DNA from 4 places in the Pseudomonas sp. LBUM1651 genome. Region 1 is predicted to be linked to each of the others. Evidence: predicted binding sites of a transcription regulator. Region 1 holds the regulator's gene; each other region holds the start of a gene.
What was found. Region 1 encodes FliA, which starts transcription of late flagellar genes. Its sites were predicted from a motif close to CTAAAGTTTNNNNNNNNNNNGCCGNTAA; they were not measured.
Positions count from the first base shown of each region.

Region 1 (7,226 bases):
TCGTGCTTCCGGTTCGGAAGACATGGGCAAGCAGATCAATCGCCAGATGTTCGCCTCGCCCAAGGCGCTGGCCGTGGCGGCGGGTTTGATGGCGGTCATGGGTCTGGTACCCGGCATGCCGCACTTCTCCTTTCTGAGCATGGCGGCCCTCGCGGCCGGCGGCGCGTACCTGTTCTGGAAGAAGCAGAACACCGTCAAGGTTCAGGCCTTGCAAGAGGTCAAGCGTCAGCAGGAGCTGCTGCCATCGCCGGCCCGCGCTCAGGAAACCAAAGAGCTTGGCTGGGACGATGTGACGCCGATCGACATGATTGGCCTGGAAGTCGGCTATCGCCTGATTCCGCTGGTGGATCGCAACCAGGGTGGTCAGTTGCTGGCGCGTATCAAAGGCGTGCGCAAGAAGCTGTCCCAGGACCTGGGTTTCCTGATGCCGACTGTGCATATCCGTGACAACCTCGACCTCGCGCCAAGTGCCTATCGACTGACTCTCATGGGGGTGATCCTGGCCGAAGCGGAGATTTATCCGGATCGGGAACTGGCGATCAACCCGGGTCAGGTCTACGGTTCGCTCAACGGCATCACCGCCAAAGATCCGGCTTTCGGTCTGGAAGCGGTCTGGATCGAAATCAGCCAGCGTGCGCAGGCACAATCCCTCGGTTACACCGTGGTCGATGCCAGTACCGTAGTGGCAACCCACTTGAACCAGATTTTGTACAAGCACTCCAGTGAGCTGATCGGCCACGAAGAAGTGCAGCAACTCATGCAGTTGCTGGCCAAAAGCTCGCCTAAACTGGCCGAGGAACTGGTGCCGGGCGTGGTGTCGTTGTCGCAGCTGCTCAAGGTGCTCCAGGCGTTGCTGGCCGAACAGGTGCCCGTACGGGACATTCGCAGCATCGCCGAGGCGATCGCGAACAATGCGGCCAAGAGTCAAGATACTGCCGCGCTGGTGGCCGCCGTACGCGTCGGCGTGTCCCGTGCAATCGTCCAAAGCATTGTAGGGACTGAGTCGGAGCTGCCAGTTATCACTCTTGAGCCAAGGTTGGAACAAATATTGCTCAATAGTCTTCAGAAGGCAGGACAAGGCTCGGAAGAGGGCGTTCTGCTGGAGCCAAGCATGGCTGAAAAACTGCAACGCTCGTTGATCGAAGCGGCGCAGCGTCAGGAAATGCAAGGTCAACCGGTGATTCTGCTGGTGGCCGGTCCGGTTCGCGCGATGCTGTCGCGATTTGGCCGACTGGCAGTCCCGGGTTTGCATGTGTTGGCTTACCAGGAAATCCCTGACAACAAGCAAGTGACCATCGTTGCGACAGTAGGGCCCAACGGCTGAGGTAGTGGTTTATGCAAGTTAAGCGTTTTTTCGCCGCCGATATGCGTCAGGCCATGAAGCTGGTTCGTGATGAACTGGGCGCTGATGCCGCCATCATTGGCAACCGCCGGATCGCCGGTGGTGTCGAGCTGACGGCTGCCCTCGATTACAAACTGTCGGCGCTGGCCCCGCGTGTTCCGAACATGGAACTCGAGGACGAGCTGCGCAAGACCCAGTCGCGGATCGTGACCGCCCAGGCCGAACTGAGCCTGCGTAGCGAGGGCGAGAGCGACAAGTCCACCAATCGCCAGTTGTTCGCCGGTCTGCCACTCACCGCCGCCGAACCGCTGATCGAACCGACCTACACTGAACCCCGTCGTGCAGCGCCGGCCCCCGTGCCAGCTTCCGGCGGTGTCGATCCGCGGGCTTTCGATTCGATGCGTTTCGAACTCAACAGCCTGCGCGAACTGATGGAAGTACAACTCGGTTCCCTGGCCTGGAATCAGCTGCAAGGCAGCCGTCCGGCCCAGGCCAACCTTTGGCGTCGCTTGCAGCGCATTGGTTTGTCCGGCCCGTTGTCCCGCGATCTGCTGGAAATGATTACCGACATTGAAGAGCCCCGTCAGGCCTGGCGCATGTTGCTGGCGCACCTGGCGCGGATGATCGCCACACCGGAAGTCGAGCCACTGGAAGAGGGCGGCGTGATTGCCATGGTCGGCCCTGCCGGCATGGGCAAGACCACCACGCTGGCCAAGCTTGCGGCCCGTTACGTGCTCAAGTACGGCGCGCAGAACATCGCGCTGGTCAGCATGGACAGCTACCGCATCGGCGCTCAGGAACAACTCAAGACCCTGGGCCGGATCCTCAACGTGTCGGTAACCCACGTCGACCCGGGCCAGTCCCTGGTGCAGGCGCTGGATCCGTTGCTGCGCAAGCGTGTGGTGCTGATCGATACCGCAGGCCTTCAGGCCAGCGATCCGGCACTGCGCATGCAGCTCGAAAGCCTGGCCGGTCGTGGCATCAAATCAAAAAACTATCTGGTTCTGGCAACCACCAGCCAGAAACAGGTTTTAACCGCCGCCTATCACAGTTACAAGCGCTGCGGGCTCGCTGGCTGCATCCTGACTAAACTGGATGAAACGGCAAGCCTGGGCGAGGTGTTGAGCCTGGCAATCAGTCATGAGTTGCCGGTGGCTTACCTGACCGATGGACCGCGGATTCCGGATGATTTGCATCTGCCGCGTCGTCATCAGCTGGTGAGCCGTGCCGTCAGCGTGCAAATGCAGGAAGAACCCAGCGAAGAAGCCATGGCTGACATGTTCGCTGATATTTACCACAGCCCGACCAAGCAGGTTGGCTGAGGTATTAATGAACAGTTTTTGTACCTACATCGATGGTCTGCCATGCATTGTTCCGTTTGTGAACGCGCAGCCAGTAATGTGGCCTCCGTCTATGCAAGACAAGGTAAAGAAATAACATGGGCAGCATGCATCCCGTACAGGTGATCGCGGTGACCGGCGGCAAAGGTGGCGTCGGGAAGACTAACGTGTCAGTGAACTTGTCCCTGGCTCTAGCTGAGCTCGGCCGGCGCGTCATGCTGTTGGACGCCGATCTGGGGCTGGCGAACGTCGACGTCCTGCTGGGACTGACACCCAAACGTACCCTGGCCGACGTCATCGAAGGCCGCTGTGAGCTGCGCGACGTGTTGTTGCAGGGGCCCGGCGGGATCCGCATCGTCCCGGCGGCGTCCGGCACTCAGAGCATGGTGCATCTGAGCCCGGCGCAACATGCCGGCCTGATCCAGGCGTTCAGCGATATCGGCGACAACCTCGACGTCCTGGTGATCGACACCGCTGCGGGTATTGGTGACTCGGTAGTCAGTTTCGTTCGCGCCGCGCAGGAAGTCTTGCTGGTGGTCTGCGACGAGCCGACCTCGATCACCGACGCCTACGCACTGATCAAACTGCTGAACCGCGACTACGGCATGAACCGCTTCCGCGTCCTGGCCAACATGGCCCAGAGCCCGCAGGAAGGACGCAACCTGTTCGCCAAGTTGACCAAGGTCACGGATCGCTTCCTCGACGTCGCCTTACAATACGTCGGTGCGGTGCCGTACGACGAAAGCGTGCGCAAGGCCGTTCAGAAGCAGCGCGCGGTTTATGAAGCTTTCCCGCGTTCCAAGTGCTCCCTGGCCTTCAAGGCCATCGCACAAAAGGTCGATACCTGGCCGCTGCCTGCCAACCCGCGTGGGCACCTGGAGTTTTTCGTCGAGCGCCTCGTGCAACAAACGGCAGGACCCGTGCTATGACAGCCAGCGGTTACAACCTATACAAGAAATCGGCACGTGACGCGCAGTACGAGCTGATCGAGCGTTACGCGCCACTGGTCAAACGCATTGCTTACCACTTGCTGGCGCGACTGCCAGCCAGTGTCCAGGTCGAAGACCTGATCCAGGCCGGCATGATCGGCCTGCTTGAAGTATCGACCAAATACGACGCCAGCAAAGGCGCGAGTTTCGAGACGTACGCGGGCATTCGAATCCGCGGCGCGATGCTCGATGAAGTCCGCAAGGGGGACTGGGCGCCACGCTCGGTCCACCGCAATACCCGCATGGTCAGCGACGCAATTCGCTCGATTGAAGCTAAAACCGGCCGTGACGCTAAAGATCACGAAGTTGCGGCCGAACTCCAATTGAGTCTCGACGATTACTACGGGATTTTGAACGACACCCTGGGCAGCCGGTTATTCAGTTTCGACGATCTGTTGCAGGACGGCGAACACGAAGGGCTGCACGAGGATGGCGCGAGTGCTCATATCGAGCCGTCACGCGATCTGGAAGATGAACGCTTCCAGGCGGCGCTGGCGGACGCGATTGCCAATTTGCCGGAGCGTGAGCGACTGGTGTTGGCGCTGTACTACGACGAAGAGTTGAATCTCAAGGAAATCGGTGAGGTCCTGGGGGTCAGCGAATCTCGGGTCAGCCAGTTACACAGCCAGTGCGCGGCCCGTTTGCGGGGGCGTTTGGGGGAGTGGCGAGCGCGCTGAAGGCAGTGTGGGGACACTGCGAACGTGGCTGGTGTGGTGTTGAACTGCGCCGGTCTCGATCTGTTGTGCTCCAGACAGTCATTGAGTGCTTTGCCGGATTGATTGAAATGGCGCGTCCAGGTGCTGGGCGCGTTTAAGACTGCTTGGAGGTCGAATTGGACAAGAACATGAAAATCCTCATCGTTGATGACTTCTCAACGATGCGGCGGATCATAAAAAACCTGTTGCGTGACCTTGGGTTCACCAACACGGTCGAGGCTGACGATGGCGTTACTGCCATTCCGGTTCTCAACAGCGGAAGCATCGACTTTCTGGTAACGGACTGGAACATGCCTGGCATGACCGGTATCGATCTGCTGCGTCACGTGCGCGCCGATGAAAAGCTCAAGCACCTGCCAGTGCTGATGGTGACCGCTGAAGCCAAGCGCGAGCAGATCATCGAAGCGGCCCAGGCTGGTGTTAACGGCTATGTGGTCAAACCCTTCACGGCCCAGGCGTTAAAAGAAAAAATCGAGAAGATTTTCGAACGCATCGGTTGAGAAACTGCGCCACGGGGGAGCTATGGACCAAAACGAATCTTCACAGGGCGATTTTGAATCGACCCTGAAAAAACACGCAGTCGAGCTGGTCGAAAGCCTTGAGAAAGGCAAGTTCGGCGACGCTGTGCAACTGATCCATGAGCTCAATCAGACCCGTGACCGCGGCCTGTATCAGGAAGTGGGCAAGCTCACCCGCGAGCTGCACAGCGCGATCGTCAATTTCCAGATTGACCCGCACATGCCGCAAGCCGAGGAAGTTTCGCAAATCACGGATGCCACCGAGCGTCTGGGTTACGTTGTGAAGCTGACCGAGGCTGCCGCCAACCGCACCATGGATCTGGTCGAAAACTCCACACCGCTGGTCAACAGCCTGAGCGATGAAGCGCAGGCGCTGAGCACGGACTGGGGGCGGTTCATGCGTCGCGAAGTCGGGGCCGAGGAATTCCGCGAACTGGCTCGGCGTGTCGACGGTTTCCTGACACGCAGCAGCGCGGATAATCGCGTGGTGTCGAGCAACCTCAACGACATTCTGCTCGCTCAGGATTACCAGGACCTCACAGGTCAAGTGATCAAGCGTGTGACCCAATTGGTCACCGAAGTTGAAAGCAACCTGCTCAAGCTCGTGCTTATGGCCAGTCAGGTGGACCGCTTTGCGGGCATCGAACATGACCGTGAAGCGATGCTTGCTGAAAAAGATCCGCAAAAACATCTCTCTCAGGGTGAAGGTCCGCAGATTCATGCCGATAAAAGAGAAGACGTTGTGTCCGGTCAGGACGATGTGGACGATTTGCTATCCAGCCTAGGGTTTTAGGTATTTTAGGTATTTTAGGTTTTTAGACCTGTAGGAGCACACCCTTAATGAGCTTCGGCGCCGATGAAGAGATCCTTCAGGATTTCCTGGTTGAGGCCGGCGAGATTCTAGAGCAACTGTCCGAACAGCTGGTCGAGCTTGAAAGCCGACCGGATGATGCGGACTTGCTCAATGCAATTTTTCGCGGTTTTCACACTGTAAAAGGGGGCGCCGGCTTCCTCCAGCTCAACGAGCTGGTGGAGTGCTGTCACATCGCCGAGAACGTGTTCGACATCCTGCGCAAGGGTGAACGTCGCGTCGACTCGGAATTGATGGACGTGGTTCTCGAAGCGCTGGACGCGGTGAACAGCATGTTCAGCGAAGTCCGCGAACGCAGCCCGATCACGGCTGCCACGCCTGAATTGCTCGCGGCCCTGGCCCGTCTGGCCGAGCCGCAAACCGCCGATGAAGCCGCACCTGTGGCTGAAGTGGTGGAAGAACCGGCTGCCGAAGCCGAATCAGGCGACATCACCGATAACGAATTCGAACAACTGCTGGACTCGCTGAACGCCGTCAAGGCTCAGGCCGAGGCGCCCGTGGTGGCTGCGCAGCCTGCTTCGCTGCCTGCCGCGGATGCAGCAGCCAGCGACGAAATCACCGATGCAGAATTCGAGTCGTTGCTCGATCAATTGCACGGCAAAGGCCAGTTCGCCGTCGACGCGGTGGCAGCGCCTGCTGCACCGGCTGCCCCGAAAGCGACAGGCGACAGTTCCGACATTACCGACGACGAGTTCGAAGCACTGCTCGATCAACTGCACGGCAAGGGCAACTTTGCCGTCGACGCGCTGGAGTCGGCCATTGCTTCGGCCCCGGCCGCCGCTGTGCCTACCGCTAAAGCGGCCGGCAGCGATCTGATCTCGGATCACGAGTTCGAATCGCTGCTCGACGAATTGCACGGTAAAGGCAAGTTCACTGAAGTTGGCACCGGTTCCGCCGCTTCTTCGGTAGCGGCACCCGTCGCCAAAGCCCCGGCACCTGTCGCCAAGGCGCCCGAGCCAAAAGCCGAAGCGCCGAAGCCTGCTGCCGCCGCTGCACCGGCGCCAGCCCGTGCACCAGCCGCGCCGCCGGCGGAAAAACCGGCCAGCGAAGCCGAGACCACCGTGCGGGTCGACACCGCGCGTCTCGACGAAATCATGAACATGGTTGGCGAATTGGTACTGGTGCGTAACCGCCTGGTTCGCTTGGGCGCCAACAGCGCCGATGAGGCCATGTCCAAGGCCGTGTCGAACCTCGACGTGGTCACGGCCGACCTGCAAACCGCGGTCATGAAGACCCGGATGCAACCGATCAAGAAGGTCTTCGGGCGTTTCCCGCGTCTGGTTCGCGACCTGGCTCGCCAGCTCAAGAAAGAGATCAACCTGGAGCTGGTCGGCGAAGAAACCGACCTCGACAAGAACCTTGTCGAGGCACTGGCCGACCCGCTGGTCCACTTGGTGCGCAACTCGGTCGACCACGGTATCGAAGAGCCGGCTGATCGTGAAGCGATGGG
Region 1 is NZ_CP166805.1:1,728,832-1,736,057, forward strand. It holds gene flhA (flagellar biosynthesis protein FlhA) at 1-1,324, shown strand, start outside; gene flhF (flagellar biosynthesis GTPase FlhF) at 1,336-2,664, shown strand; gene fleN (flagellar synthesis regulator FleN) at 2,781-3,611, shown strand; gene fliA (RNA polymerase sigma factor FliA) at 3,608-4,348, shown strand; gene ACA066_RS07995 (chemotaxis response regulator CheY) at 4,516-4,887, shown strand; gene ACA066_RS08000 (protein phosphatase CheZ) at 4,910-5,698, shown strand; gene ACA066_RS08005 (chemotaxis protein CheA) at 5,746-7,226, shown strand, end outside.

Region 2 (7,226 bases), 3.0 Mb from region 1:
GTCAGCCTGTGGCAGGCGTTCCTGCTGGACATCGGTGTGTTGCTGTTTTTCCTGCCGTACACCTACGTTTACCACTGGGCGTATGACGTGGTGCGGGAGCGCTTGGTGATGCGCACTTCTTGCGAAGGATAATCGTTGAGCGGGCTGATATTCAGCCCGCTCGCAGGAGTGCTGTTTACAAAAACATCCCGCCCGACGCCTCGACGCGCTGCCCGTTGATCCACTGGCTGCCCGGTGCCAGCAGCAGGGCAATCGCGGCGCCGATGTCGTCCGGAAGACCGACGCGACCCAGGGCGGTGTTGTCGGCGACCATTTGATTCACCTGCGCGTTGTCACGGACGGTGCCGCCGCCGAAATCGGTTTCGATCGCGCCAGGCGCCAACGTATTCACCGAAATACCCCGCGCACCGAGTTCCTTGGCCTGGTAGCGCGTCAACACTTCCATCGCACCTTTCATCGCCGCGTAAGTGCCGTAACCCGACAGGCTGAAGCGGGTCAGACCGCTGGACACGTTGAGAATCCGGCCGCCATCAGCCATCAACGGCAGCAGGTTTTGGGTCAGGAAAAACGGCCCTTTCAGATGAATATTCATCAGCAAATCGAACTGCTCGACGGTGGTGTCGACGAAGTTCGCATACACACCAATACCGGCGTTGTTGAGCAAAAAGTCGAAGTGCTGGCGATCAAAACGGCTGTGCAATACCTCGGCGACCTCGGTGGCGAAATCTGCGAAGCCCTCGCTCTGGCCTACGTCCAGTTGCAGCATGATGGCGCGACCGCCGAGGCTTTCGATTTCCGCGACCAGTGCCTGCGCCTCATCGGCTTTGCTGTTGTAGGTGCCGATGACGTCGACGCCTTGGGCGGCCAGATGCAGCGCTGCGTTTTTGCCGAGGCCGCGGCTGGCTCCGGTGATCAGTGCGATTTTGCGATTCATGGGACTTCCTCAAGGGTGGTGAGTGACGGTGTGGAGGAAGTTTATTTATCCGCCCCAGGGTGATAAACAGACTGAAACTGGAATCACTGATCGGTTAACCCGGACAATCGAAGGTCGGCCCATGAACAAACTGGAACTGCTGCGCACCTTCGTCCGCGTCAGCGAGATGTCGAGTTTTACCCTTGCCGGCGAAAGCCTGGGCTTGCCCCGGTCCACCGTGTCGGAACACATTCAGGCGTTGGAAGCTTTGTTGGGAACGCGTTTGCTGCAACGCACCACACGCAGGGTTCAGGCGACTCAGGACGGCCTGGTGTTGTACGAACGCAGCAAGGACTTGCTGTCGCACATGGACGAAATCGAGGGGCTGTTTCGCCAGGATGCGGCGTCGCTCACCGGGCGGATTCGCTTCGACATGCCGAACTTTCTGGCGCGCCAGGTGGTGTTGCCGCGGTTGCCGGAATTCATCGCGCTGCACCCCAATCTGGAACTGGAAATCAGCACCACCGATCGCCGGGTTGATGTGCAAAGGGAGGGTTTTGATTGCGTCGTGCGGGTTGGCGCACAGCCGGATCAATCGGTGGTCGCGCGTCACGTGTGCGATTTTGCGATGGTCAATTGCGCGAGTCCCGCTTACTTGCAGCGCTATGGCATTCCCGAAAAACTCGAAGATCTGGCGCAGCATCGGCTGGTCCATTACGTCGGCGTACTGGGTTCGCGGTCGGAAGGTTTTTTGTATGAGGTCGATGGCAAGCTGCATCGATTGCCGATGGCGGGCAGCGTCACGGTGAACAGCACCGACGCTTATGAAGCGGCGTGCCTGGGGGGATTCGGGTTGATTCAGGCGCCGCTGAAGGGCATGCAGTCGCGCTTGCTCAGCGGTGAGCTGGTGGCGGTGTTGCCGCAGTTCAATGCGCCGTCGATGGACGTGGCGCTGCTCTATGCCCCGCAACGGCATTTGCCGTTGCGGGTCAGGGCGTTTATGGATTGGTTGGCGCAAATCATCCAGTCCACTATCTAAACAACATCGCAACCCTGTAGGAGCAAGGCTTGCCCGCGAAGGCGGTCTCAAGGTCGATGCAAATCTTGAGACCGCCTTCGCGGGCAAGCCTTGCTCCTACAGGGTTATGCGGTGTCAGAAGAGCTTAGTGAAGAGCCAGTACAAACGCCCCGACAACAGAATCGCCGCCGGCAAGCCCAGCCACCAGGTGCCGAAGTGCGAGGGCTACGCAATACCTTGTGGCGAGGGGGTTAGCGAAACGTCGCACCGCCCCGTTCGGCTGCGAAGCAGTCGTAAAACCGGTACTCGCGGTGTGTCAGAAGAAAACTGATTGGCAGGATTTGGGTCGCTTCGCAACCCAACGGGGCGGTGCGACGTTTCGCTAAACCCCCTCGCCACAGGGATTCGCGCAGGTCTTCAGTCGCGCTCAATAATCCTGCCGCTTACGGAACGCCCACCGCCCCGCAATCACGGTAAACGTCGCAACCAGCGCCACCAGAATCCAGAACCCCTCCGGATCCTGGGATAGCGGCACGCCACCCACGTTCATGCCAAAGAAACCGGCAATGATGTTGATCGGCAACGCCAGCACCGTCACCACCGTCAGGGTAAACAGCGTGCGGTTGCTCTGCTCGTTGAGGTTGGCGGCAATCTCTTCCTGCAACAGCTTGATCCGCTCACCCAACGCCGTCAGGTCGTTGATGATCAGCGCAAACTCCTCGGTGGATTTGCGCAGCTCCTTCACGTCCTCTTTCTGCAACCATTGCGGCGGACGATTGAGCAGGCGCAGCAACGAGCCCGGCTCCAGCGCCAGCAGCCGTTGCAGACGCACCAGCACCCGGCGATTGGCACCCAGTTCTGCGCGGTTGGTCGACAGTCGCGAGGACAGCAACTCATCTTCGATCTGATCGACACTGAGGCTGGTCTTGCGCACGATCTGCGTCAGCACCTCGCCCTGGTCGCGCAGCAAATGCACCAGCAACTCCAGCGGCGAGCGAAAGCATTCACCGGCCTTCACCGACGAACGCAACTTGTCCACCGAGTGCAGCGGTTGCAGGCGCGCGCTGATGATCAGGCGGCTGCGGGCGCACACCCACAGCGTCGACACATCCGAGGAGACCATGCTGCTGAGGTTGAACACCACGTCGTTGACCACCGCCAGCAGTGCCGAATCGACATGCTCGATGCGCGTGGAACGCGAACCTTCATGCAAGGCTTCGAAAAATTCGTCGGGCAATTCCAGATGATTTTTCATCCAGCGCTCGCACGCGGCGTGGGCGAGGTTCAGGTGCAGCCAGAGAAACTCATCGCTGTCGCCCGGTTGCTGCAGACACCGCAGCGCCATGGCGGAATCGATCTCGCGGCCGCGTTCGCCGGGGCGAAAACTGAAACCGTACAGCAGACCGAACAGGTCCGGGTCGCGATGGCTTTGGTCGATGCTGTGGTTCATGAGGTCTCGCAAGGGGGGCTTTGTCTCTCGTAGGAGCGAGCTTGCTCGCGATGAACGCAAGGGCACCGCGTTCATCCTGCTACGCCGCGTTTTCGTTAACGACCATCGTCGGAACGCCGCCCGGAGCAAGCTCGCTCCTACAGGCCGCATCATTGCAAGGCGTGATGACATTTTTGTGACGGTTGAGTAACGCAAACGTTTGCTTTGCCGGTGGTCGGATTCTCTTCAAGAAGCGCTCTGGCACGCCGATCACGCTTAGGTTACGTTGCGCGCCTTCGGCCACCGGCCAACGCCGCAGACAGGGATGTTCGGACTACTTTCACGCCTCACCCCGGGCGTGCCTCATTCCTGTCACGAGTACCTTCCGATGTTTTTGCAAAAGTCCTTGAGAGCGCAAATTCTCGCCCTGCTGAGCGGCAGCCTGTTTGCGATGCTGTTGATCGCTCTGGCCTGCTTTCACTTTCTCTCCAGCGGCGTTCAAAGCTACGCGAATCTGATCGAAGGGCCGCTGCACACCTCGCAATTGATCGATGAAGCCAACCTGCAATTCAAGGTGCAGGTCCAGGAATGGAAAAACGTCCTGCTGCGCGGCAAGCAACCGGCGGACCTGGAAAAGTACTGGAAGCAGTTCGAAGACCGTCAGCGCGAGGTGCAGGGCATCCTCGGCGAACTGGCCGGGCAGAAAGGCATCGAACCGCAACTCAAGACCCGCATCGAACGCCTGCGTGACGAACACCGCTTGTTGGGCGCGGCGTACCAGAAGGGCCGCGATGCCTACGTGGCGGCCGGCGCCGATCCAACCGCGGGCGACACCGCGGTGAAGGGCGTAGACCGGGCGACCAGTGATCAGATGAGCGAACTGGTCAGTGAATTGCGCAAGCAGGGTACCGAACAATCGAAGCTGATCAGCGCCAGCGCCGATCGCACGGTGTTGCTGGGCATCATTGTGATGCTCGCTTCGGGTCTGTTGATCGGCCTGTTGAGCTTGTGGCTGGTCAACCGCAACCTGGTCGAGCCGATTCGCAAGCTGATCGACTACGTGGCGCAACTCAGTCAGGGCAAGTTTGCCGAACGCGTGACCAGCACCCGACAGGATGAGCTGGGCAAACTGGCGATCGCGGCCAACACGCTGCGCGATTTCCTCGCCGACACCTTCAGCCGCTTGCAGGTCAGTGCCAAGGATCTGGACGGCGCCAGCGGTGAGCTGAAAGCGATCGCCGGCCTCATGGCCAGCGGCACCAACGAGCAGTTCAACCGCACCGATCAGGTCGCCACGGCGATGAACGAAATGTCCGCCACCGCGCAGGAAGTCGCGCGCCACGCCGCCGATGCCGCGCGTGCGGCGGATGACGCCGACCAGTCCGCCCAGCAAGGCGAAAAAGTCATGCAGGGCACTATCCACACCATCACCCGCATGCGCGGTGAAATTGCCAACACCGCGACGGTCATTCGACAGCTGGAAACCGACAGCGGCCGCATCGGCAAGGTGCTGGAAGTGATTCGCGGCATCGCCGAACAGACCAATTTGCTGGCGCTCAACGCCGCCATCGAAGCCGCCCGTGCCGGTGAAGCCGGGCGCGGTTTCGCGGTGGTGGCCGACGAAGTGCGCAGCCTGGCCCAGCGCACGGCGGCGTCGATCATCGAGATCAATCAGATCATCCAGACTGTGCAAACCGGTGCAGTGGACGCGGCCCAGGCGATAGAAAGCGGTCAGTCGCGCAGTGAAGAAAGCGTTCAGCAAGTGACCGAGGCCGGTGCGATGCTGGAGCGCATCACCTACGCCGTGGAAGCCATCCGCGACATGAACCGCCAGATCGCCACCGCGGCCGAAGAGCAGACCTCGGTCGCCGAAGACATCTCGCGCAACCTCACCGAGATCACCAGCATCGCCAGCACCAACCTGGACAACGTGCAACGCACCGAAGCGGCCAGTCACAACCTGCATGGATTGTCGGGGCAGTTGAATGAAGTGACAGCGCGTTTGAGCGCGTAAGGCGTCACCGGAACGCAAAAAAAGCCGCACGATCCGAAAATCGTGCGGCTTTTTTGTGTGGGCATCAGTCGTCTTGTTTGTTCTTCAGGACTTCGCCGGTGGCGGCGTTCAGGTCAACGTCCCATTCAACGCCTTTGGCGTCTTTGAGTTCAACCTCGTACTCGTAGCCGTTGAAGTGGTTGTCCAGGTCGCTGTCGGTGATCGTGGCACCCGGGTGCAACTTCAGTACGATCTGGTTCAGTTCTTCCAGTGGCTTGATCTTTTTATCTTTGACCAACTGCGGGATCTGATCGACGGGAACATCATCCGCCTGAGCCAGGCCAGCGGTGAGGGTCAGGGCGGCAGCGGTGAACAGGGCAGTCAAAGTCTTCATGAGGTTCTTTCCTTGGGTGAGCCGTTTAAGTGGGGCCAGATTAACTGTGGCAACTTAATTCACGCTTAATTCCTATAAACGCGTTGTTTGTAAAAAGCTTCGCGGGCAAGTCGGATCGCCGCACCGCTCGCTCCTACAAGTTCTGGGTTGATCACACAATTTGTGATCGACGTAATCCTGTAGGAGCGAGCGGTGCGGCGATCCGACTTGCCCGCGATGGCGTCGCCTCGGTCTTGGATCAATAACCGTTGTTTGTCAGCAACTGCGCAACCGTGCCCGCCGCCGGGCGTTTGTAGAACTTCAACAGTTCGCTGGCACGGTTGGTGAAAATACCGTCGACCCCGGCGTCCATGACTTTCTGGTAATCCACCGCATCATCGACGGTGTAGACGTGCACCAACAAACCCTGATCGTGGGTGTACTGGTTCATCCACGGTTTCACCAGGTCCGAATAGCTCTGATCGCCGCCCTTGGTCAGCGCGGCAGAAGGCCCGGTGCCGATGGCGCCCTGGGCCTTGGCGTACTCGACCCATTGCTGGAATTCGGCTTTGTCCTTCGGTTCCTGCTTGGCGTAGTACGTGGCTTTGTCCTTGTCGCCGGACTCGGCGAACGTCACCTTGGACTTGGGCTCGATGCTGCCTTCGCCGACCCACAGCAACAGAATCTTCGGCACCTGCGGCATTTCTTTTTCCAGCAGTTCGAGGCTGCTCTTCTCGAACGTTTGCAGCACCACCTTGCCTTTGCCCTGGCCGACCGCCAGATTGCTTTTCGCCAGTTTGGAGCCGGCCGGACTCAGCCAGCCGCGATCCTGCAATTTATCCTTGAGGTCGCTTTCGATGCCGGGGAATTGCTTGGGTTCTTTGGTTTCGATGTACAAGCCGGGCTTGTGCAGCGGATTACCCTGGGCAATGTCGATGATCTCGTCGAGGGTCAGGATTTTCAGACCCGCGTAAGCAGGACGTGCGCGATCCGGGTAAGCGCTGTTGAACCAGCTGCCGGCATCGAGGGTTTTCAGTTCGGCGATCGTGAACGCGTTGGCCGGGCTGTCCTTGCGCTCAGGGAATTTGCTGGCGACGTCGGTGGTGCGTTGCAGGTTGTTGTCGTGCAGGGCAAACAGCACGCCGTCCTTGCTGCGTTGCAGGTCCAGTTCGAGGTAGTCGGCGCCCAGGTCGCGCGCCAGTTTGTAAGCGGCGGCGGTGGATTCCGGTGCATCGAAAGACGCACCACGGTGGGCGATCACTGCCGGGTGCGGGATACCCGAACGGGTTGCCAGTGAGGTAGGGCTTGGCTCGCTGGCGGCCTGCGCCTGGCCGAGACCGAGCAACACGCTCAGCAGCAGGGAGCTCTTGGTGAAAGTAACAGGCATGGTCGAGATCCTTTCGCAGAGAGTTTTCAAAGACGTCTCTTTTAACAACTGAGCGCCGCTTGCGCTATCGCGAGACCGACATAAACGTGTTTAAAGCAGATTTTTTCAGCGCT
Region 2 is NZ_CP166805.1:4,730,696-4,737,921, reverse strand. It holds gene ACA066_RS22195 (multidrug/biocide efflux PACE transporter) at 1-132, shown strand, start outside; gene ACA066_RS22190 (SDR family NAD(P)-dependent oxidoreductase) at 176-934, opposite strand; gene ACA066_RS22185 (LysR family transcriptional regulator) at 1,056-1,952, shown strand; gene ACA066_RS22180 (transporter) at 2,359-3,381, opposite strand; gene ACA066_RS22175 (methyl-accepting chemotaxis protein) at 3,749-5,374, shown strand; gene ACA066_RS22170 (PepSY domain-containing protein) at 5,439-5,747, opposite strand; gene ACA066_RS22165 (glycerophosphodiester phosphodiesterase) at 5,986-7,113, opposite strand.
Region 2: the regulator FliA is predicted to act here: its motif matches at 3,606-3,633, upstream of ACA066_RS22175 (methyl-accepting chemotaxis protein).

Region 3 (7,226 bases), 2.0 Mb from region 1:
GAAGATCGAGAAGCCCGGTTTGTAGCCCAGCCGCACGTGTTCCTTGCGGATGATGTTCAGGCCCAGATTGTGGAAGGTGCACACCGTCAGGCCACGGCCTTCGCCGCCCTTGAGCAGGGTGCCGACCCGTTCCTTCATCTCGCGCGCGGCCTTGTTGGTAAAGGTCATGGCGACGATGTACTGGGCGCGAATGCCGCAGTTCTGGATCAAGTGCGCGATCTTGCGCGTGATCACACTGGTCTTGCCGGAGCCCGCGCCGGCGAGCACCAAAAGAGGGCCGCCGACGTAGCTCACGGCTTCTTGCTGCCGGGGATTGAGTCGGGACATACGTAAATTCAGGAGTCAGTCACGAAATGGGCCGGCATTTTAACAGGCTCAGCAAATTGTGCTGCTCTCTCCGACTTGTGACGCAACACGCTATCTATATTTGCCGGTTTTGTTACTTTCACGCAGGATGCGCGATGAATTTGCGTCTAATGTTCGTAATTCCGGATACAAAGGCCTCGTTTGATAACTGATGTCATTTGGTCATTGGTTATCGGCACGGCATAATGCCCGCCGACTACATCATTGCAGAGTCTAGGGAGCTAGCTTGTCTACGCCTGTCGAACCCTTGCGTTTGCTGCTATTGGCCGAAGAGCCAGCGTGGGCAGCGTTGTTGCGCGAGTGTCTGGCTCCGATGGGGAGCTCGGCCGTGCTCATCAGCGCTCCAAGCTGGGAATCGGTCAGCGCTCTGTTCGATGACAACCGCAGCGCGGTGTTGTTGACGATCCCGGCCCTTCAGCCGGCGCCGGGCCGTTGCAGTTTGCCGACGGTGTTGCTGCTCGAACACGAGCCGCTGTTGCCGCCCGATGGCGTGAGCGACTGGTTGGTGCGTGATCATCTCGATCCCGGCATGTTGCGCCGTTGCCTGCGTCATGTGCGCGAGCGCGGTGTGCTGGAAAACACCCTGCAGCGCCTGGCCGAGCAAGATCCGCTGACCGGCATCGCCAACCGCCAGGGCTTCCAGACTTTGCTGGCCGCGCGGTTGGCGGAAAACGATGGCCGGGGCCTGGCCCTCGGTCACCTTGACCTCGACAACTTCCGCCACGCCAACGACGCCCTCGGCCACCAGGCTGGCGACCGGTTGATACTGCAAGTGGTCGCGCGGTTGAAAAGCCAGCTCGAGGCTGGCGATCAACTGGCGCGGCTGGGCAGCGATGAGTTCGCCCTGCTGATAGATACCCGCCGCGCACCGCAACGCGCCGAGTGGATGGCCGAAAGAATTACCGAGGCGCTGGCCGAGCCCTATTGGGTCGACGGCGAAAGCCTGTTGATCGGTTCCAGCCTGGGCATCGCCCACGCCCGCGCCCAGGCCGGCGCCGACCCGCTGATGTGGCACGCGCACATCGCCATGCAGCAGGCCAAGAGCACTCAAGGCTGCACCTTTCACATCTTCAACGAACGCATCAACCGCAATGCCCGCAGCATGGCCGACCTCGAAAGCGAGCTGCGCCGGGCGTTGCGTCGCGATGAGCTGGAACTGCATTACCAGCCACGCCTGAACCTGGAAGACGGCCAGATTGTCGGCCTCGAAGCCCTGGTGCGCTGGCGTCACGCCGAGCGTGGCTTGCTGCCGCCGAGCGAGTTCGTGCCACTGGCCGAGCAAAGCGGTTTGATTGTGCCGCTCGGTTACTGGGTGATTTCCCGCGCGTTGCGCGACATGCAGGCATTGCGTGAACGCGGTTTGCCGGCGCTGCATATGGCGATCAACCTGTCATTCCGGCAGTTTCAGGACAGCCAGTTGCTTTCGACGCTGAGCCGGCTGATTGCCGAACGTGGCGTCGAGGCGCAATGGCTGGAATTCGAACTGACCGAAACCGCCGTCATGCGTCGCAGCGATCTGGTGAAGCAGACCATGGATGCCCTCGGGCGTCTGGGTGTGCGCTTTTCCCTCGATGACTTCGGCACCGGTTTCTCTTCGTTCGTGCACCTCAACAGCCTGCCGATCGCCTTGCTGAAGGTCGACAAGAGTTTTGTCGGCGGGATGGAAGGGCGCGAAGAGAATCGCAAGCTGGTCCACGCGATGATCAACCTGGCGCACAACCTCAATCTTGAAGTGGTCGCCGAGGGCGTGGAAACGCCGGAGCAGCTGGATCTGCTGCGCGGGTTTGGCTGTGATCAGGTGCAAGGGTATCTGATCAGCAAGCCACTGCCGTTGACGGAGCTGATTGAGTATTTGAGCTTTGGTAGCAATCAGCAGCCAGCATTGGAAGACGTGGTTTAAACACAACTCCCAAGGAGCAAGGCTTGCCCGCGAAAGCGTCGTGTCAGTAACAACAATGTCGACTGACACGACGCTTTCGCGGGCAAGCCTTGCTCCTACAGGAATCTCAGTCTGGCTGAGCGATCTGGAAGCTTGTCCCTGACGACGGCTCCCGCCGAATCATCCGCTTCATCTTCCACTCAAACGCCAGTGTCAGGCTCACTGCCGCGCACGCCAACCCGAGCGCCAACCCCCACCAGACGCCCGTCGGTCCCCAGTTCAAATGGAAGGCCATCCACCAGGCGGCAGGCGCGCCAATCAGCCAATAGCATCCCAGCCCGACCAGAAACGTAGTCTTGGCGTCCTTGAGCCCGCGAATGCAGCCCATGGCGATGGTTTGCGTACCGTCGAACAGCTCGAACCACGCCGCCACCGCCAGCAGGCTCACAGCCAGTTCGATGACGGGGCGGAAGGCCGGGTCGTTGTGGTCCAGGAACAGGCCGATCAACTGATTGGGCAGCAGCCAGAAGACCATCGCGAAGCCGAGCATTGCTGCCGCGCCGAACGCGATCCCGACCCGTCCGGCCAGTCGCGCGTCCAACAGTTGCCCGGCGCCGTAATGCTGGCCGATGCGCATGGTGATCGCGTAAGAAAGCCCCGCCGGAATCATGAACGCCACCGAGACAATCTGCAGCGCGATCTGGTGCGCGCCCAGTTGCGTGCTGCCCATGGTGCCCATGCACAACGCGGCGAAGGCAAACAGCCCGACTTCCACCGCGTAGGTGCCGCCAATCGGGAGGCCAAGGCGCCACAACTCTTTCAGATACTGCCGGTTAGGCCGCGACAAACCCTGGCGCAACGGATACGCGTCGTACGCCGGATGCCGCCGAATGTGCAGCGCCAACGCCAGAGCCATGAGATTAGCCACAATCGCCGTAACCAGGCCGATGCCCACCAGGCCCATTTTCGGCAGGCCGAACATCCCGGTGATCAACGCATAGTTAAGTACGAAGTTGGCCACCGTACCGCCGAGACTGATGACCATCACCGGCGTCGCCCGGCCGATGGCGCTGGTGAAACCGCGCAGGGCCATGAAGCTCAGGTAACCGGGCAGGGCGAACGGCAGGATCAGCAGGAACTGCCCGGCCGCCTGGACATTGGTCTCGGTTTGGCCGAACAGCAGCAACACCGGTTTGAGATTCCACAGCAGCAAACCGGCGCCCAAAGCCATCAACCACGCCAGCCACAAACCGGCCTGGGTCAGACGCGCCGCGCCAACGATATCGCCCGCGCCCTGACGGATCGCCACCAGGGTGCCGACCGCCGCGATGACGCCGATGCAAAAGATCGACACAAACGAATAGGTCGCGGCGCCGAGGCCGCCGCCAGCCAGTGCTTCGGGACTCAGGCGCGCCATCATCAAGGTGTCGGTGAGAACCATCAGCATGTGCGCCAACTGCGAGGCAATCAACGGCCCCGCCAGCCGCAGGATGGCCCAGAGTTCAATACGCGCTGGATGCTGCATGGTCATCACGCTCTATGGTCAAAGAGAACAGGAAAGCGTCGATTCTCGGCGCTCTGCAGGGTTTGCACAAAGGGATAAAAAGGATGAATGGCATGATTAAAACTCATCTTGGGGAGTTTCTGATAAGTTGACGAAATTGCGCTATAGGAGCTTTCCGAATGTCTCGTCGTCTTCCTCCCTTGTATGCCCTTCGCGCATTCGAAGCGGCGGCGCGGCATAGCTCGTTTACCCGTGCGGCCGAAGAGTTGTCGATCACGCAGAGTGCGGTCAGTCGGCACATTCGTACGCTCGAAGAGCATTTCGCCTGTCGGCTGTTTCACCGCAGCGGGCGCAATCTGCAACTGACCGAGTCGGCGCGGCTGATCCTGCCGGGCATCCGCGAAGGCTTCACGGCACTCGAACGCGCCTGCAATACCTTGCGTGCCGAAGATGACATCCTGCGCATGAAAGCCCCGTCCACCCTGACCATGCGCTGGTTGCTGGCGCGGCTCAGCCGTTTCCGCCATCTGCAACCGGGCAATGAGGTGCAACTGACCAGCGCCTGGATGGACGTCGATTCGGTGGACTTCAACCATGAGCCGTTCGACTGCGCCGTGATCCTCAGTAATGGGCATTTTCCACCGGACTGGGAGGCGAGTTTCCTGTTCCCCGAAGAGCTGATTCCGGTGGGCGCGCCGAATCTTCTGAAGGATCAACCGTGGGATGTCGCACGCCTGGCCAATGCCGAACTGCTGCACCCGACGCCGGACCGACGTGACTGGCGCAACTGGCTGGAGCGCATGGGATTGACCGAACAGGTGTCGCTCAAGGGCGGACAGGTGTTCGATACGCTTGAGCTGGGGATGATTGCTGCCGCCCGGGGTTATGGCGTGTCGATGGGCGATCTGTTGATGGTGGCCGAGGATGTCGCTCAGGGACGTCTGAGTTTACCGTGGCCGACTGCCGTCGCCAGCGGTGAGCATTATTACCTCGTCTGGCCGAAAACACGCCCCGGAGGTGAACGTTTGCGCCGTCTCAGCGATTTCCTCCAAGGCGAAGCGCTGGCGATGAAAATACCGGACGTCGAGCACTTGAGCTGAATCGTTAGAGCCACCGCAATAGATGCCTTGAGCCATATCCCGGCTGATTACTCAAGTATTCAGGTTTGCCGCCGAAAATCTGCAGATGGAACCTTCGTGCAGGTTCGACGCAATTCCTATAACTAGAAAATTTGCTGAGCAGCCGATCAATGAAGATCCGGTCACTTGGCCAGGAGCTGTCATGTCTCAACCTCGTGCCCGGATTGCCTCACAGCTTGGTCTTGCGCTCGCCGTTATTCTGGCGATTGTCATCAGCGGCAGCACCGTGTTTGCCTTGCGCTCGCTGGACTCAGCCAACCTCGCTACCCGCGAAGAGCACCTGGCCAGCGAAGCCCGCTTGCTGGCCGACCAGTTGAGTACGTTTCACGGCACGTTGCGTGAAAGTACCCAGCGCCTGGCCGGCCTGTTCGAGAAGCGCTTCAGCGCGGGTCTGAGCGTGCATCCGGACGAGCCGGTGGCCGTGGCGGGCACGCAGACCCCTGGCCTGCACCTGGGCAGTGAAGTGCTGAACAACAACTTCAAGGAAGTGGACGAGTTCAAGCAAATGACCGCGGGTGTTGCGACGGTGTTTGTGCGCAGCGGCGAGGACTTCATTCGGGTCAGCACATCCCTGAGCAAACAGGACGGCAGCCGCGCCATCGGCACGCTGCTGGATCATGCCAATCCGGCCTATGCACGCTTGATGGCGGGGCAGAGCTATGTGGGTCGCGCCTTGCTCTTCGAACGTTCCTACATGACGCAGTACACTCCCGTACGCGACAGCAGCGGCAAGGTGATTGCCGTGCTGTTCGTAGGATTCGATTACACCGACGCTCAGAACGTGCAATTTGCCAACCTCACACGCTTCCGAATCGGGCAGACCGGTTCTTTGGCATTGCTCGATGAGCAGAACAAATGGCTGGTGCCAATTGCGGGTGTGCAAGCACCGGATCAAGCGGTCAAGTCGATCAACAGCCTGGCCAAGACGCCGGGTAAAGGTGAATTCTGGAGCGACAAGTCCGAAGATTTCTACAGCATTGCAGTGCGATTTGAAGGCGGACCGTGGTCGGTCGTGGCGAGCATGCCGAAAAGCGAAATCCGTGCTGTAACCTGGGCCGTCGGCATTCAATTGGCGATTGGCAGCCTGCTGGCCATGTTGATCGCTGTGGGCTCGGCTGTCTGGTTGCTGCGCAGCAAATTGGCGCCGCTCGGCGATCTGGTGCGTCAGGCTGAAGCCTTGGGCGCCGGTGATCTGAGCGTGCGCCTGAACGTGTCAAGCAACGACGAAATCGGTCAGCTGGCCCGCGCCTTCAACCAGATGAGCCAGGCGCTGTCGACGATGGTCGAGCACATCCGCAGGGCCTCCCAAGAGGTCAACAGCCGTGCCCAAGCCTTGTCCGGTTTGTCTGGCGGTGCCTATGAAGGCATGGAACAGCAGTCTGGCGAGATCACCAGCATGGCCGGCGCCGTGGAAGAATTCAGCGCCACATCGTTGAACATTGCCGACAACATGGGCAGCACTCAACGTCTGGCTCAGGAAAACGCACAACAAACCCAGATCGGTCGTACATCGATGGACGAAGCGTCCTCGTCCCTGGAGCAGATTGCCGGCGCACTGAACAGCACTGCCACGGTGATCAACACCTTGGGTCAGCGCTCTCAAGAAATCGGCGGGATTGTCGGGGTGATCACTTCGATTGCCGAGCAAACCAACTTGCTGGCGCTCAACGCGGCCATCGAAGCGGCGCGTGCCGGTGAGCAGGGTCGTGGATTTGCGGTGGTCGCTGATGAAGTGCGGAACCTGGCATCGCGTACTCGCCAGGCCACCGACGAGATTTCCGGGATGATTCAAAGCATCCAGCAGGAAACCGGCAACGCCATCAGCACCATGGAGCAAGGCAATGTGCTGATGCAGGAAGGGTTGTCGCGCAACGCCAACGTCGCTTCGGCCCTGGCGCGGATCGATGAGCAAAGTCGTTCGGCTGGCCAGCAATTCGCGGCGATCACCACGGCGACCCAGGAGCAGAGCAGCACCGCGACATTGCTCAGCAGCAACCTGCAAAGCATTGCGTTGGCGAACAGTGAGCAGCGGGAAGTGGTGTCGAACCTGGCGGTGACTGCCAAAGAGCTGGAGAAGTTGGCGGCGGATTTGCGCCAAGAGGTTGACCGGTTTCGTTGAGGCGCTGCTGAAACCGCCTTCGCGGGCAAGCCTCGCTCCTACAGGTTCGCAATCGCGTGAGCGCCGCCGAAACTGTAGGAGCGAGGCTTGCCCGCGAATGGGGCGACTCGATTTCGGCACTTATTGAGTCGCAGGCCGATACTGCAATGCCTCAGCCAGGTGTTCGCGGCTAATGCAATCGACTTGTTCAAGGTCCGCCAACGTGCGCGCAACCTTGAG
Region 3 is NZ_CP166805.1:6,010,417-6,017,642, reverse strand. It holds gene rep (DNA helicase Rep) at 1-327, opposite strand, end outside; gene ACA066_RS28240 (putative bifunctional diguanylate cyclase/phosphodiesterase) at 593-2,266, shown strand; gene ACA066_RS28235 (NorM family multidrug efflux MATE transporter) at 2,373-3,770, opposite strand; gene ACA066_RS28230 (LysR substrate-binding domain-containing protein) at 3,929-4,849, shown strand; gene ACA066_RS28225 (methyl-accepting chemotaxis protein) at 5,031-7,007, shown strand; partial or broken gene ACA066_RS28220 (YifB family Mg chelatase-like AAA ATPase) at 7,128-7,226, opposite strand, start outside.
Region 3: the regulator FliA is predicted to act here: its motif matches at 4,900-4,927, upstream of ACA066_RS28225 (methyl-accepting chemotaxis protein).

Region 4 (7,226 bases), 1.2 Mb from region 1:
CGGAACTGGGATAAGCGCAAATCCTGTAGGAGCCGGCTTGCTGGCGATGGACGCAAGTGCGCCGCGTTGATTCAGACAGCACGCGTTATCGTTGACGACCATCGCCAGCAAGCCGGCTCCTACAGGGGGGGACGCGTACAACCTGGCAACCAGGTCGGCTGGCAGGCCGCCTCGATTGCTTTGGCGGTAGTCGCCCCCTCGAGAGGCCGAGTGGAGGTTCTGCGCAGTGGGCACCGCGGCAAGGATGCCGCGGTAGCCGCCCCCGGCCATGGATGGCCGATGGCGGCGGGCCCACGGAGCAGGACCGGAGCGAGGGCATGCCGAGCACTAGCGAGGCACCGAACGAAAGGGGCAAAAGCGCTTGGTTACTTGGCGCTCTTCCAAGTGACCCGCCGTAAGGGCGGAACCATAGGCGGCCGTTACCGCAGAAATGGATATGTCCACACCCATAAACCCACGCCAGCCATAGGGCCGCCATCGCCAGCAAGCCGGCTCCTACAAGGGACCGTTCTCATACTGAAAATGAAGTGACCTCCAAACCAAAGCAAAAAAAGCCGACATCACTGTCGGCTTTTCCATGGGTCACTGCTTCGGCGGCTCACCCGGTTTCGGTGCCGGGTCATCGAACAGATTCAAACGCTCGCGCAGCTCATGGGCCGGCAATGGCTCTTTATCTGCCGGCAACGCGTTCGGGTCGGCCGGCACTTCACCCGGGCCGCCCTGCCCTTGCGTCGACTCCGGAGCAGGCTCCGCGCCTTGCGAACCTTCGATGGCACGCTGAGCTTTCTTGGTCAGCACGATAATGTCAATTCGGCGGTTGACCGGGTTGAGCGGGTTCTCGCGATCGAACAACGCCGACGAGGCATAACCGACGACGCGCGCCACTTGCTTATCCGGATAACTGCCCGCCACCAACGCCCGACGTGCGGCGTTGGCCCGGTTGGCCGAGAGTTCCCAGTTACCGAAGTCGCCTGTGCCCGAATACGGCTTGGCGTCGGTATGACCGCTGATGCTGATCTTGTTCGGCACCGCCTTGATGGTGTCGGCCATGGCCAGCAGGATGTCTTCGAAATACGGTTTCAGACGCGCTGAGCCTGAGTCGAACATCGGGCGGTTTTCGGCGTCCACGATCTGGATGCGCAAACCGTCCGGCGTAATCTCGAACAGAATCTGGTCCTTGAATTTCTTCAGTTGCGGGTTCTCTTCGACCTTGCTCTGCAGTTCTTGCAGCAACAGTTCGAGGCGCTCCTTCTCGACCATCTCGGCCATGCCTTCGACCTGTTCGGCGTCGATGGTCACCTTGTCCGGCTGCGGCTGGGATTTCACCTCTGGGTTGAGGGTGTTTTCCGGCGCCAGGGTCGGCGTGCCGCCCAGGTCGATGATGTAAGGCGTGCCGCTTTCGGAAAAGCCGACCGGGTCCTTGAAGTAACCGGCGATGGCGATCTTCTGTTCCGGTGTGGCAGTGGACAGCAGCCACAACACCAGGAAGAACGCCATCATCGCCGTCGCGAAGTCGGCGAAGGCGATTTTCCAGGAGCCCCCGTGATGCCCGCCCGCGTATTTCTTGACGCGCTTGATGATTATCGGCTGGTTGTTTTCCATGACTTAACGACCGCGAACCGCTTGTTCCAGCTCAGCGAAGCTAGGACGGTGTGCCGGGTACAGAACCTTGCGGCCGAACTCCACCGCCAGCGATGGCGGCATGCCGGAGGCCGACGCGACCAACGAGGCCTTGATGGCTTCGTAGACGTTCAGTTCTTCCTTGGCATCATGACCCAGAGCATGCGCCAGGGGACCGAAGAAACCGTAGGCAGCCAGAATACCGAAGAAGGTACCGACCAGTGCCGCACCCACGTGCAGGCCAATCATTTTCTGATCGCTTTCACCCAGGGAGGCCATGGTCACCACGATACCCAGTACCGCCGCGACGATACCGAAACCCGGCATGGCATCGGCAATGCCGTTGACGGCGTGGGAGGGATGGTCCAGGTCTTCCTTGAGGCTGGTCAGCTCCATGTCGAACAGGCCTTCAAGCTCATGGGGAGCCATGTTGCCGGAGGACATGATGCGCAGGTAATCGCAGATGTACGCGGTCATGCGTTCATCTTTGAGCACAGCCGGGTACTTGGCGAAGATCGGGCTCGCGGCGGCGTCTTCGATATCGCCTTCGATCGCCATCATGCCTTCGCGGCGGCTCTTGTTGAGGATCTCGTAAATCAGACCCAGCACTTCAAGGTAGAACGTATGGTTGAAGCGTGAACTGAACATGCTCAAGGATTTCTTGAGCACGTGCATCGTCATGTGACCGGGGTTGGCCTGCAGGAATGCACCAAGGGCCGCACCCCCGATAATCATCACCTCGAAGGGCTGAATCAGTGCGGCAATCTTGCCGTGGGAGAGCACGTATCCGCCGAGCACGCTCGCGAATACGACGATGATGCCGATTATTTTAGCCATAGGTAGGAGAGCACTTACTGAGTCGGGTTCAAGGTCATATTCGGAAGTTAAAAAATCTCTTCTTCTACTTATCGGCAAAACTGCGCCAGACTATAGGCAGTTCAGGCGAAAAGCCAATTTGGCCCGCTCCGGGCATAGGTAATGCAGACGGTGATCGCGTCCAACCATGGCTAACGAAACGAACGTTCCAGCTCCAAAACCGACCACACTCCAAGGCTGGGTAAAGCTTCTCGATGGCGTGCGCCTGCCGGTTCCGCAGGCCAGTCATGACCGGGTCTGCAAGGCCATCCGCGACGACCGCAGCTCGCTGCGCGATATCGCCGAGCTGATGCAGGAAAGCCCTGCCCTGGCCTTGAGCGTGATCCGCGAAGCCAACCGGCACACCCACGGCAGCATGACCGAGCCTGCGGAAAACCTTGAGGTGGCGATCAATCGCCTCGGTTTGAAGCGCACCGAAGAACTGCTCGCCCGGCTGCCCGCGGAACCTGAATCGCAAATCCCCGTGGCCCTGCGTCAGTTGCAGATGATCAGTCAGCACGCGACGCAACAGGCCAACGGTTTTTTCGCCGCTCGCCTGGCGCGGTTGTGGCAGGACATCCACTGGGGCAGCCTGCTGTTTCTTTCGCCGCTGTGGCCGATGGCGTTCACCCATCCGCAGTTGCTTGAAGAATGGGAGCTGCGGGTCATCCATAAAGGCGAGTCGGCGCGCAACGTCGAGAAGCAATTGTTTGGCGTTCCCCTGCTGGAAATCGCTCAGGCGCTGGTGGAGATCTGGCACCTGCCAATCTGGGTGCTGCAGGGTTACAAGCTGTTGCTTAATGAACAACGGGAGCTGGTGAAAGTCCTGCGCATTGCGCGCGACAGCGATCATCCATTGCGCCAACAGAACCGTCTCGATGACGATCCAACGCTGCGCCGCTGGCTCAATCAACCGGCCAACACGGTGCTGCTGGCCAACGGCCTGGCGCTGTCGGCGCAACAGGCCTGGGACAGTCCGCACAGTGAACGCTGGCAATACCTGACCAGCCTTTACCTGCAAATGCCGATGGACGAGGTGCAACAGCAATTGCACCAGCAGGCCGCCAACAGTGCGCGCCAACACGCCATGCCGGACCTCTGGCACCCAGCCGTTGCGCTGCTCTGGCCGTGGGGCATGAACCGCGTTCACGCCGGTCTGCTGCCCGCCCCCGCACCGACCGCCGAGGACCTGGCCAAGTGGCGCACACAATGCGCCGAGCTGCTGGTAGAGCCGAGTCGTTTCACCAATGCCATGCACTTGACCAACTCGGCCCGTGACGCGCTGGTCGCGTGCGGCATGCGTCGGGTGATGATCCTGATGGCCGACCGCACGCACGCCAATCTGCGCGTGCACCAGATCGCCGGGTTGCCGAAAGAAACCGCCGGCCTGAATTTCGTGGTCAGCCAAAGCACCGTGCTGCAACGCCTGCTTTCGCAACAGGCCCAGGTGCGCCTGACACCGGCCAACAACGCGCAATTTTCGGCGCTGCTGCCGGCCGGCCTGCGTTCACAGTTCGGTGGCGAACACCTACTGTTGCGCTCGCTGGTCAACAACGGTCGCGTGATCATGATCGTGGTGGCGGATCAGGGCGGCGGGCCGTTCTCTGAAATCACCGTGCAGGCCTTTGGCAAAACCGCGCAGTGCATCGAGAAAGCCCTGCACAGCTTTAGCCATCGCGGCCAATGACCCGCTACAATCCTCCCCTTTGTGCTCTGGAGACCTCACATGTCTGACTTCTCTGGCTTGCCGCTGGTGATCGAACCGAGCGACTTGCTCTCTCGCCTCGACGCCCGCGAACTGATTCTGGTGGACCTGACCAGCAGCGCCCGCTATGCCGAAGGGCATATTCCCGGTGCGCGTTTTGTCGATCCGAAACGCACGCAACTCGGCCAACCGCCTGCGCCAGGCTTGATGCCGCCGCACGCGGCACTCGAAGCGTTGTTCGGTGAGCTGGGCCACAATCCCGATGCGGTCTACGTCGTATATGACGACGAAGGCGGCGGTTGGGCCGGGCGTTTTATCTGGTTGCTGGACGTCATCGGCCACAGCAAGTACCACTACATCGACGGTGGTCTGACGGCCTGGCTGGCAGAAGGCTCGCCGATGTCGATCCAGATCCCGCCCGCGGTCGGCGGCCCGGTTGCGTTGACCCTGCACGATGAACCCACCGCCACCCGCGAATACCTGCAAAGCCGTCTCGGTGCCGCCGACCTGGCCATCTGGGACGCGCGCGGGCCGCTGGAGTACTCCGGCGAGAAAGTCCTCGCGGCCAAGGGCGGCCACATTCCCGGCGCGGTCAATTTCGAATGGACCGCGGGCATGGACCGGGCGCGCAACCTGCGCATCCGCACGGACATGCCGCAAATCCTCGAACAACTCGGGATCAGCAAAGACAAAGAAGTAATTACCCACTGCCAGACTCACCACCGTTCTGGCTTCACCTATCTGGTGGCCAAGTCCCTCGGTTATCCGCGGGTCAAAGGCTACGCCGGCTCCTGGGGCGAATGGGGTAACCATCCCGATACGCCTGTTGAGATTTAAGGTTTTTAAGGACAGTTAATGAATAAGCGTTTGTTTATCCTCAGCCAATACCTGCTGCCCCACCACTTGCTCTCGCGACTGGCCGGCTGCATCGCCGAATGCCGCGTGCGCTGGTTCAAGAATGCGTTTACCGCGTGGTTCGCCAAGCGTTATCAGGTGGACATGTCCCAGGCCCTGGTCGAAGACCTGACGGCTTACGAGCATTTCAACGCGTTCTTCACCCGCGCATTGAAAGACGGCGCTCGTCCGCTGGACGAAACCCCGGGCGCGATCCTCAGCCCGGCCGACGGCGCCGTCAGCCAGCTTGGCCCGATCGAGCACGGCCGCGTCTTCCAGGCCAAGGGCCACAGCTTCAGCGTGCTGGAGTTGCTGGGCGGTGACGCTGCCAACGCAGCGCCGTTCATGGGCGGTAATTTCGCGACCATTTACCTGTCGCCGAAGGACTACCACCGCGTGCACATGCCGCTGGCCGGCACATTGCGCGAGATGGTCTACATTCCGGGGCGGATTTTCTCGGTCAACCAGACCACCGCTGAAAACGTTCCGGAATTGTTTGCCCGCAACGAGCGTGTGGCGTGCATTTTCGACACCGAGCGCGGGCCGATGGCCGTGGTGCTGGTGGGCGCGATGATCGTCGCATCGATCGAAACCGTTTGGGCTGGCTTGGTGACGCCACCGAAGCGCGAGCTGAAAACCTTTCGCTACGACGAAGCGGCTCGTGCGCCGATCCACCTGGAAAAAGGTGCGGAACTGGGTCGTTTCAAACTGGGTTCGACGGCTGTTGTGCTGTTCGGCCCTGATCAAGTGCAGTGGGCTGAAGAACTGGCGGCCGGTTCGCCGGTGCAGATGGGCCAGGGCATGGGCCTGCCAAAAGCCTGATCCCCTGATCCGAACCCCACGAACGTCTTCGTGGGGTCGGACATTTCGGTGGTGCCGCTACTCTATCTGCCCGCGAAAGCCGATCGGTCCTTCGTTGGCGTAGGTATTGGTGCCACTGAGGTTTTTCCCTCCATCACTGGAGGTCACGCTCAACGCGACAACGTTCTGATTGTCCCGGCCTCCGATGACCCATTTGCCACCCGGATGCCATGGAGCGTCGTTGCCGCCCCACTGATTTTCAACGTTGTACTGGTTCTGGCCCGTGCGCTGAGCCTTGAAGCCAATGGGACCTTCACCCGAGTACGTCATGGTGCCGGTGAAGCTCTTGCCGCCATCGCTCGACTTGATCTCGATCGCGACAACCTTCTGGTTGTCCCGCGCGCCTAACGTCCAGTCTCCGCCCGGATGCCAGGGTGCCGAACTACCGCCCCATTGATTTGCCACTACGTATCTAGACATAAACTTCATCTCCTTGAAGTTACGAGAGACCTGCCCAGCACAGACAGCAGGCCGTACGACCGTGCGTATCCAGTCGCACGTCTGTCAGATTAGTAGCACGCCCGAACCTCACTCGGCTGACAGACAAACGGTCGCCGACCAGAACTGCTACAGTCAAGTCATTCACTGCCCTTTTTCCCGGTTGGAGTTTGTTCACGGCATGAATGAGACCAGTCCCCACCTCCTGCTACGCGCCCCGATCCCTGCACAATTGCGCCTGTCGTTCTGCGAAGCCACCCCGCGCGACCTCAAGCGCTGGATCGCCAACCTGCCCAAAGCCAACATCGGCGAAACCGCTCGCCAGCTCTATCAAGGCTTGAGCGAACTGAACCAGTTACTGACACCCAGCGATAATCGCCTGCAACTGCTCGAGTTACTGCGGCCCGAGGTGTATTACGTCTGCAAGCACCTGGAGCGGCATTTCCTGCACCAGTCGATTGTCCTCGACGAGCGCTCGCGCAAGATCGCCAACCTCTGCCAGGCGCTGCAAAGTCATTTGGCGATTGGCTATAAACAGATCGTCGTGCGCATCTCGCCGCGCTTCAGCAAGGACCGCGCACCCCTGCTGGCCCAGGCATTGCAACGGGCGATCCATTGCCTCAACGGACCTCTGATCCGCGCCACCCAGCTCTATTGCCCGGTGCCGGAAGGTGTATGGCTGGAACTGCACCAGCTGTATCGCATTGCCTGTTCCCATCGGCTCCAGCACCTGAGCCTGCGCGATGAGCTGGCCAGCCAGACGCAAACCCTGAGCATCGAACAGACGTACGTGGTCGCATTGCTGCTGGGCGCCGCACGATGCAATCAACTGCGCCAGAACCAGATCGCGCGG
Region 4 is NZ_CP166805.1:549,618-556,843, reverse strand. It holds gene motB (flagellar motor protein MotB) at 583-1,602, opposite strand; gene motA (flagellar motor stator protein MotA) at 1,606-2,457, opposite strand; gene ACA066_RS02555 (HDOD domain-containing protein) at 2,624-4,162, shown strand; gene ACA066_RS02550 (rhodanese-like domain-containing protein) at 4,202-5,017, shown strand; gene asd (archaetidylserine decarboxylase) at 5,036-5,896, shown strand; gene ACA066_RS02540 (lectin OAA family protein) at 5,954-6,355, opposite strand; gene ACA066_RS02535 (cyclic-di-GMP receptor FimW-related protein) at 6,555-7,226, shown strand, end outside.
Region 4: the regulator FliA is predicted to act here: its motif matches at 2,526-2,553, upstream of motA (flagellar motor stator protein MotA).